Regions from separate parts of the Arthrobacter sp. FX8 genome, predicted to be linked through region 2. Evidence: riboswitches for the same ligand, from Rfam matches in the RefSeq annotation. Region 2 holds a riboswitch; the other holds the start of a gene.
What was found. Region 2 has a riboswitch for S-adenosylmethionine ahead of OUO20_RS20735 (cobalamin-independent methionine synthase II family protein). Riboswitches for the same ligand answer to the same signal wherever they lie in the genome.
Positions count from the first base shown of each region.

Region 1 (4,406 bases), 1.0 Mb from region 2:
AGGGGGAACTGGCACTGGCACGGCAGGGGGTGGAGGACATCATCGCCCGCGGAACGGGAGCCGCCGAACAGCGCCGCGCCCGGGACAAGGCGCTGGCGGGACCGCCCCCGGAGGACATGGGGTTCGGCGCCGTGGTGCGGCAGGCCGTCAACGTGACCATGCGGGATGCCCTGGACCTTGCTGACGTGGAGGGCACGCCCGAACTGCTGCGGGTCCGCCAGAGCTGACCTTCGATGCGCATATCCATTCCCGACGCGCAGATTCCTCTTCGCGGCCCATATTTGGTGCGCGCCAGGGAATCTGCGCATCGAGAGTGAGGAAGCGCGTCGCCCGGACCCAGAGGAGCTAGGGCTTCCCGCGCGGCTAGATCTGCTTGAGTGCCTGTTCCAGGTCGCGGAGGAGGTCCTCCGGGTCCTCGAGCCCCACCGAGAGCCGCACCACGCCGTCACTGAGCCCAATGGCGGCTCGCCCTTCCGGCCCCATGGCGCGGTGCGTGGTGGTGGCGGGGTGCGTGATCAGGGACTTCGAATCACCAAGGTTGTTGGAGATGTCGATGATGCGCAGCCCGTCCAGCAGTGCGAAGGCCGCTTCCTTGCCGGAGCGCCCGCCGGAGGGAGCCAGCTCAAGCGTGAGGACCGTACCGCCGGCGCTCATCTGCCGTGCCGCCAGGTCGTACTGCGGGTGGGACTTGAGCAGCGGGTACTTCACCCAGCTCACGGCGGGCTGTTCTTCCAGCCACTCTGCGAGCCGGAGCGCCGTGGCGGAGGAATGGTTCACGCGCAGGCTCATGGTCTCCAGGCCCTTGGTCAGGACCCAGGCGTTGAACGCCGAGAGTGCGGGCCCGGTGTGGCGCATTAGCTGTTTCACGGGACCGTCGATGAACTCCTTGGTGCCCAGGATGGCGCCGCCCATGACCCTGCCCTGGCCGTCGATGTGCTTGGTGCCGGAGTAGACGATGACGTCGGCGCCCAGGTCACCGCAGCGCTGCAGCAGGGGAGTGGCGAAGACGTTGTCCGCCACCACCTTGGCGCCGGCGGCATGCGCAAGTTCGCTGACCGCGGCGATGTCCACGATCTCCTGCATCGGGTTGGACGGGGATTCGAAGAAGACGGCGGTGGTGGGCTTGGAGAGGGCCTCGCGCCACTGGTCCAGGTCCGGCCCGTCCACGAAGACGGTCTCCACGCCCCACCGGGGAAGGATCTCGTTCAAAATCACGAAGCACGAACCGAACAGCGACCGGGCGGCCACCACCCGGTCGCCGGCAGCCAGCAGGGCACCAAGCGCGGTGAACACCGCGGACATGCCCGACGCCGTCGCGAAGCAGGCTTCGGTGCCTTCCAGCAGCCGGAGCCGCTCCTGGAAGGTGGCCACGGACGGGTTGCCGTAGCGGGAGTAGACAAAGCGTTCGTCCTCGCCGGTGAAGGCGCGTTCAGCTGCTGCCGCGGATTCGTAGACGAAGCCGGAGTTCAGGAAAATGGCCTCGGACGTTTCCTGGAAGTTGGTGCGGTCCAGCCCGCCACGGACAGCCTGGGTGTCGGGGTTCCAGCCGGGGGCGTCTTGGTTGAAGGTCACTTAGTTCTTTCCGAGGTTGGTGGGAAGGCCGCGGTTTTTCCAGCCGTTGACGGTGCGTTCGCCATAGCGGTCCGGCTCGCCTTCAAAGCCCTCCAGCACGTTGTAGGAGGTGAAGCCGGCCCGGGTGGCCGCGATGGCTGCCGCGATGGACCGCTGGCCGGAGCGGCACAGGAACACCAGTTCGGTTGAACGGTCCTCGGGCGCCTGCTGGCTGAGGTCGTTGATGAAGTCGGGGTTGGGGATGCCGCCGGGGAAGGTCCACTGGATGAAGAGGGGGTCGTTGTCCGTGGCCTTGGTGTCCGGAATGCCGATGTGGGCCCATTCGCCCTCGGTGCGGACGTCCACCAGGATGGCGCCCTGTTCCAGCTTCTCCCATGCTTCCTGGGGCGTGAGGTCTCCCGCGTAGCTCATGCGTGGCCCTCGCCGTCGAACTCGCCTTCAAATTCGGCGTCCAGTTCATCCACTGCGGTGGCAACCGCGGCATCGGCCGAGGCGATTGCCGCCGGAAGGACCACTGCCTGCGCCACGATCACGCTGGTGCCATTGAAGGTGGCTGCCGGGCTGCCGTGCAGCACATAGCCGTCGGCCAGGGCCGTGGAGATCCGCTCGCAGAATGAACGGTCATCCGGGCCGGTGATCAGGCGGTAGGACAATTTTTCGTCAGGGGCAGGTGCGTCAGACACGACGGATCTCCTTCTTTCACGCTTGCAGCTCGAATCGGTCGATATGCCGAGTATTCACCTGAGGCACCCCGCCGCGAAAGGGAGGGTTGCCGACCGGCCAGTCAGGGCTTCACACCGGTACTCATTACTCCCCAAAAACGTAACATCTGCCGCGCCAAGCCGCACCGCCGCCGTCGTCATGTTCCGTAATTGAGCAGCGCTGAAGGGAGGCGCGGGGTTGAAGGAAAGCGCGACGGCGGACATCGCCGCAGGTGGGCGGCCCGCCACGTGCCGCCCGGGGCCGCGGGGCCGATAAAGTTCTTACCGGGGCGCCGCCCCGTCGTCACAGCAATGAGCACCGGGGGTCCTGTCAGCATGCGGGCAAACACATCGCGCCACCAGGCCGCCATCCGCGGGACCCGCCGGCCGTCCATCGGGGCGTTCCTGGCCGCGGCCATCGTCAGCCTCCTTGCCCTGCTGGCGGCTGCGCCGGCGCATGCGGCGGACGCTGCGCCGGAGAAGGGAAAGCCCTGGCTGGGCGCGGTGCTCGAGTGGGGCGAGGACACCGCCGCAGGCTTCAGCGGCCGGCTTGGTGCCAGTCCGGCCGTCTTCGGCCACGACATCACCATCCCCTACCGCGATTCGGAACGGAACGACCTTGACGGCTTCCTTCAGCAGGCCGCGTCCCTAGGCGCCCACGCCCTGCTCACGGTGAAGCCGTCAGTGCCCCTGGACCAGCTCGGCACCGCGGAAGCGGAAGCATTCGCAGCGCAGGTGCGCGACCTTACGTCCGGGTTCAAGGGGCAGCTGCTGATCCGGTTCGCCCCGGACATGAATGCAAGCTGGGTGGCCTGGGGCCAGCAGCCCGCCGCGTACCGGCAGGCCTTCAGGGCTGTGGCGGCAGCGTTCAAGAAGTACGACGGCGGCCGGGCCACCTTGGTGTGGGCGCCTTACCTGGGCAAGGACTACCCCTTTGACCGCAACCGGGATGCCCCGCAGCCCGGAACCGAAGGCTTTTCCCTCCTGGACACGAACGGCGACGGGGCCTGGAACTCAAGCGACAGCGCCTACGCCCCTTACTACCCGGGCGACGACGCAGTGGACTGGGCGGGGCTGGCCGCCTATCACGACGACACGGCCGGCGGCCCCGCCGTCAACTCCCAGCCGAGGGCCGGCGAGCTCCAGGACATGCTGACGGCCTCCGGCGGCGAAAACTTCTACGGCACCTATTCCGAGGGGCGCAACAAGCCGTTCCTCCTCCAGACCTCTGCTTTCTACAGCCCCGCGTCCGGCGGCGCGCAGGAGGCGGACATCAAGGCGGGCTGGTGGGACCAGGTGGTGGGAACTGCCACTTCCCCAGCTTTTGCCGGGACGGCCGCCGTTGTCTGGGACGAGCGCACCAGCACCAGGGATACCGGCGTGGCGAGCATCAGCTGGCTGCTCACGGGACAGGCGGGCATCGCCAAAGCGGCCCTGGACAGGCTGAAGGCATCGCCAATGGTCACCGGGCCGGTCACCGAAGTGGCATCCGGGAGCACCTACGTCCGGGCCAACACGCTCTCCGGGGCTGCCGCCTGGACTGTTGCCGCCGCCATGGCCATCCTCCTGGTGGCCCTGTGGCAGATACCCCGCCGGATCAACGCAGCCACGGCCTGGGGCTACCAGGATCCCTCCGCCAGGGACTCGCGCATCGATCTGCTGCGCGGGATGGCCATCGTCTTTGTGGTGGTGAACCACCTGGGCATGGCATCGCTGTTCCAGCTGCTCACCCAGGAGGCCGTGGGCTTCGTGTCGGGTGCGGAACTGTTCGTCCTGTTCTCCGGACTGGTGGTGGGCATGGTGTACGGACCCAAGGCCAGGGAGGACTTCGGGCAGGTGGTCGACCTCACGACCCGCCGCGCCGGCAAGCTCTACCTGACGGCGCTGGCCGTGCTGATCGGCGTCTTCCTTCTGTCCCTGCTCCCGTTCTTCCACACCGAGGCCCTGACCACGTTCGTGGACCAGGGGACCGGTGGCGCCGGGCACAACGGGGCCGGCCGGACCTACGACCTCTATTCGGGCATGTCATCGCTGTTCCAGTTCCCCGTCCCGCCCCAGGTGCTTCCGGCCATCGTGCTGCTGCAGTTCGGTCCCTGGCAGTTCAATGTCATGGGGCTCTATGTGGTGCTGTTG
Region 1 is NZ_CP113505.1:3,359,601-3,364,006, reverse strand. Features, by position in the region: gene OUO20_RS15750 (glutamate--cysteine ligase 2) at 1-227, shown strand, start outside; gene OUO20_RS15745 (O-succinylhomoserine sulfhydrylase) at 364-1,572, opposite strand; gene OUO20_RS15740 (rhodanese-like domain-containing protein) at 1,573-1,983, opposite strand; gene OUO20_RS15735 (DUF1737 domain-containing protein) at 1,980-2,255, opposite strand; SAM riboswitch class IV at 2,269-2,384, opposite strand; gene opgC (OpgC domain-containing protein) at 2,610-4,406, shown strand, end outside.
Region 1: linked by a shared signal. The riboswitch ahead of OUO20_RS15735 (DUF1737 domain-containing protein) and the one ahead of OUO20_RS20735 (cobalamin-independent methionine synthase II family protein) in region 2 are both predicted to bind S-adenosylmethionine.

Region 2 (4,406 bases):
GGAGAGCCGACGCCTACGCTGCCGGCGGCCCATTCGTTGTCCACCCACGCCGCCGTGGTGACCGTAGTGGTTGCCGCCAGGCATACCGCAGCCGCCGCTGCTATCGCCAGGGAGGTGCGCGGGTTCCTGGCCGCGCGGTGGAGGAGGTTCCTGCGCGGAGATGTCATGATGTTCTCCCGGTCCGGGCCCTGGTTCGGCGGCCGGCAGCTACGGCCGCCGCGCCCAGCAGCAGGAGGCCGCAGCCCGCGAGCAGTCCCTGGAGCACCGCCGTCCCTGTGTTCGCCAGCGGTGCTGGCGGCCGCTGCCCCGGCGGGGTCACGGCGTCGTCAATGCCTGCAGCGGTGACCCCAATGCCCAAGGTCAGCGACGTGTCCGGTGGATCCTGCGAACCCGCGGGCCGGGAAAGGATGAAGCGGAGGTAAGGTGAGGGGCCGCCGCGCAGATCCCGCAAGGGAACCAGCACGTCCTGACGGTGTTCGGCCAGCGTCACCGGCGCTATGCGCGGCGTGGAACCGATGGGACAGCGCAAATCCCCGCCCAGGCCGCTGCTTCCCTGCCAGGCGACGTCGCATTCGTCCACGGAAACCAGGTAGGTCCCTGTGCCGGCAAGCCCACCGTCCGCAGTCACCTGCAGCGTCGACTCACCGCTGGGCTGGTCCACCGAAATGCCAATCTGCCAACTGAAGGACTCCCCTGCTTGAAGCGCAGGAAGGGCCAATGGATACATCGACGAAGAAAGGGACAGGAAGCCTGCCGCTCCTGTCTCCGGAACCGGAACCAATGGTTCGTCAGCCACCGCTGCGCCGGGCGCAGCGGTGGCCAGCAAAACTGCGATAACCCCCGCGGCTCTTGCGACGCGCCTGAAGCTGGCTCCCGCCATGTCATTTACGACCTTACTGTTGTGGTTTCGCCGGGGGTTCGTCGTCAACCTCCGCCTGGCCAGTTGCACCGTGTCTCGGCCAGTAGGCCCATGTCACCAGCACGGTCACAGCGAGCGTTGCTGCACCCAGGAACTCCGGCCCCCGTGAAGCCATGACCCAAGCTCCTAAGCCGGGAACGGTGACCAGCACCTTCTGCGCCGTGGCCACCTCGTAGGGCAACGGGTCATCCGAAGTGTTAGCGTCGCCGCGAAGCCTTAGCGACGCTGTGGCCCCCTTCACACTGGGCGGGTCAACTGCCACCACGCGGTGGGTCACCAGGGCGGTCGCCGCTTCCCGGCGGACCGACACGACGTCGCCCGGGACGAGATCCTTGGCGGTGACCTGCACGGTCAGGGACAGCGCACCGACTGGATAGAGCGGCTCCATCGATCCCGTACGGAAAACGACGAAGGACGCTTTGAAGAAAAGGCCGAGGACCAGGGAGAGGATGCATGCCAGTCCCAGCAGGGCAACGACGGAAAGCAATACCTCCCTGAACCCCCGGGCCACGCTTCCCACACCCGGCGGGAGCCGGGTTCCGGACGGCACGGCCGCCGCCCGGAACCCGGACTCACGCCTGGCGGACATCCGAAGCACGGGTGGCGGCTACGACTGGCCTATGGTGCTGCTGAAGGTCCACAAGGGGGTGGTCCGCAATCCCTGAAGATCAACGCTTGCATTCGAAGGGAGCGTCATTGCGAAGCAAAGACTCACAGGTGTGCCCGCAGCTGCGTCCGTAGCTCCGGCCGGAAGGTTGATCGGAGTGTCCGAACGGGTGTTCAGGGTCGAGCCAACAGGAACAAGATCAGTTCCATTGGAGGAGAAGTTGGTGGCGTTGCAAAGGTCCTTGTCCACATCCTTCTTCAGCTGGTACCGAAGAGCACCGTACAGCGCTGCAGAGTTGGTGGCTGAATCAGTTCCGTCGAGCCGGGCAGCCCCCGTCAGCGTGGCCACCAATGATTGGGACTTGTCGGAAGCCCGCAACTGCATCGGGGCGTAGACCGTCGACCCCGGCACGAGATCGTCAGCATTGACGCTGAATGTCAGGGCTCCACCGGGAGCAGTCGGCTCGTCAGCCCAAACCGCCTCGCTTGAAGTACCGGACCACGTGTTCTGCTGCATGTGGTAGACCTTGGTACCCGGGCCGCCGCCGTTCCCGCTCTGGCCGAAGACCCACTCGTTGTCCGTCCACGCAGCGAGAGTGAAGGCTGCGCCGATCCCCAAGACAAGGCCGCCGGCAAGAATAGCGCGGACTTTATTAGCCTTTTGCGAGCGCGGCTTAGCGCTGGTTGATTCAACCATGATTTCCCCCAAATTAGAATTAAACCCCGAACGGTAGGAACCGGGACACTGGTATGGGGGATTATCGGTATTTCCCCCAAAAGACCGATGTTTCTACATCATCATTACTTACTAATTAAAGTCAAGTCGGTGTATTAAATGTTATCAACTGTCGCTTTCTCCGGCGGAATCGTGCGGACGCGCTCCGACGGACGCTGCCGCGCCACATTATGAAACCGAGTTGCCCCGCCGCCACGCTGTCGCTTTAGGTGGGAGTGAACCATCCGGAGCGGCCGAGAGACCTGGCTCAATGACGCCGCAGCAACCACGTCCCGGCAGACTCCTGCCGGCCGAAGGTGCTACTGCCAGGACCGATGGAAAGGAAGATTCCAGCATGTCCCAGAACACCGACCATATCCGCGTGACCCACGCCGGTTCATTGCCCCGCACCCCTGAACTCATTGCGGCCAACGCCGCCAAGGAAGCCGACGGCATCACGCCGGAATTCCTGGAACTCCTCGAAGCCTCCGTAGTGGACGTGGTGCAGCGCCAGAAGGACCTTGGCATCGACATCCCCAACGACGGCGAGTACGGGCACACCATGTCCAGCTCGGTGGATTACGGGGCGTGGTGGAATTACTCCTTCGCCCGGCTCGGGGGCCTTGAGCCAACCACCGTGGACCGCTGGGCCGAGTCCGGCGTCCGCCGCTCGTCCCCCGGCAACGTTGTCCTGACCTCGTTCCCGGACCGGCGCGACCGGCAGGCCTTCAACGAGGCCTACAGCGATCCCGCATCCGGCATCCTCACCCACCGCAGGAGCGTTGCCCAGCCCAAGATCGCCGGACCGCTGACCTACACGGGCCAGGACCTGGTGGCCTCGGACATCCGGAACCTGAAGACCGGGCTCGCCGCCGCAGGCCTCACGGATGGCTTCGTGGCCTCCCTCTCCCCCGGCTCATGCGCGCGGGTAGCCAACGAGTACTACAAGAGCGACGAGGAACTCGTCTACGCCTGCGCTGATGCCATGCGGGAGGAATACAAGGCCATCATCGAGGCCGGCCTTACGGTGCAGCTCGATGATCCGTCCCTGGCCGAAAGCTGGGACCAGATCAATCCCGAGCCGTCCCTGGACGATTACCTGAAGTTCATCCAGCTGCGCGTCGAAGCGACCAACTGGGCGCTGCGCGGCCTGCCGCAGGAACAGATCCGGCTGCACGTGTGCTGGGGATCCTGGCACGGCCCACACACCACGGACATCCCGTTCGCCGACATCATCGGCTCTGTGCTTCAGGTCAACGCCGGCGGCTATTCCTTTGAAGCGGCAAACGTCCGCCACGAACACGAATGGCGGGTGTGGGAGGACACAAAGCTCCCCGAGGGCAAGGTGATCATCCCGGGCGTTGTTTCGCATGCCACCAATGTGGTGGAGCACCCGGACCTGGTGGCGGACCGGATCGTCCGCTTTGCGGACCTCGTGGGCCGCGGGAACGTCATTGCCTCCACCGACTGTGGCCTGGGCGGCAGGGTGCACCCGCAGATCGCCTTCGCCAAGCTGGAGGCACTGGGTGAGGGTGCCCGCCGCGCCTCGAAGCGCCTCTTCTAGCCGCTCCCGCACCGACGCGCCGGCTGTGCCTTCCATCACCGGAAGGAGCGGCCGGCGTTTCGCTTGCCTGGGCTTGCTAAACTGGAGTAGGCCGACCAGGAGTTGGTCCACCCCAATCAACCGCCACTGATGTGCCGTGCCGCCGTGCGCCCATGTCCGTGGCGGCAGCAACGCCAATCCCCGCAGGAGATCCAGCACTTCATGACAGCCCTGGCACCCGAAACATTCCACGAACAGCTCATGAGCCGCCGCTACGAACCCAGCGTTGCCGCCGTCAACGAACTGTGTGATTCCCTGCAGGAGGCCAAGCCCGGAACCGTGGTGCCCTACGTGGACCCCATGCACGACGTGGAGGAATGCCGCATTATCAGCCTGTTCTCCAACATCGGCGAGGTGGATCCGTCCGGGTTCATCACCCCCGGCGACCAGGACGCTGTTACCCGCATGCTGGGGATCCAGTGGAAGCTTGGCCTGCGCCCGGAGTTCGTCATGCCGTGGAACGTCCACCCTTGGCACGTCCCGGGCGAACCCAACGGCAAGTTCACTCCGGACCAGATCCAGTCAGGCCTGAAGCCCCTGCTGAAGTTCCTGGCCCTGGTCCC
Region 2 is NZ_CP113505.1:4,399,770-4,404,175, reverse strand. Features, by position in the region: gene OUO20_RS20755 (choice-of-anchor G family protein) at 1-167, opposite strand, end outside; gene OUO20_RS20750 (hypothetical protein) at 164-661, opposite strand; gene OUO20_RS20745 (S26 family signal peptidase) at 894-1,508, opposite strand; gene OUO20_RS20740 (SipW-dependent-type signal peptide-containing protein) at 1,527-2,222, opposite strand; SAM riboswitch class I at 2,479-2,582, shown strand; gene OUO20_RS20735 (cobalamin-independent methionine synthase II family protein) at 2,596-3,804, shown strand; gene OUO20_RS20730 (uracil-DNA glycosylase) at 4,006-4,406, shown strand, end outside.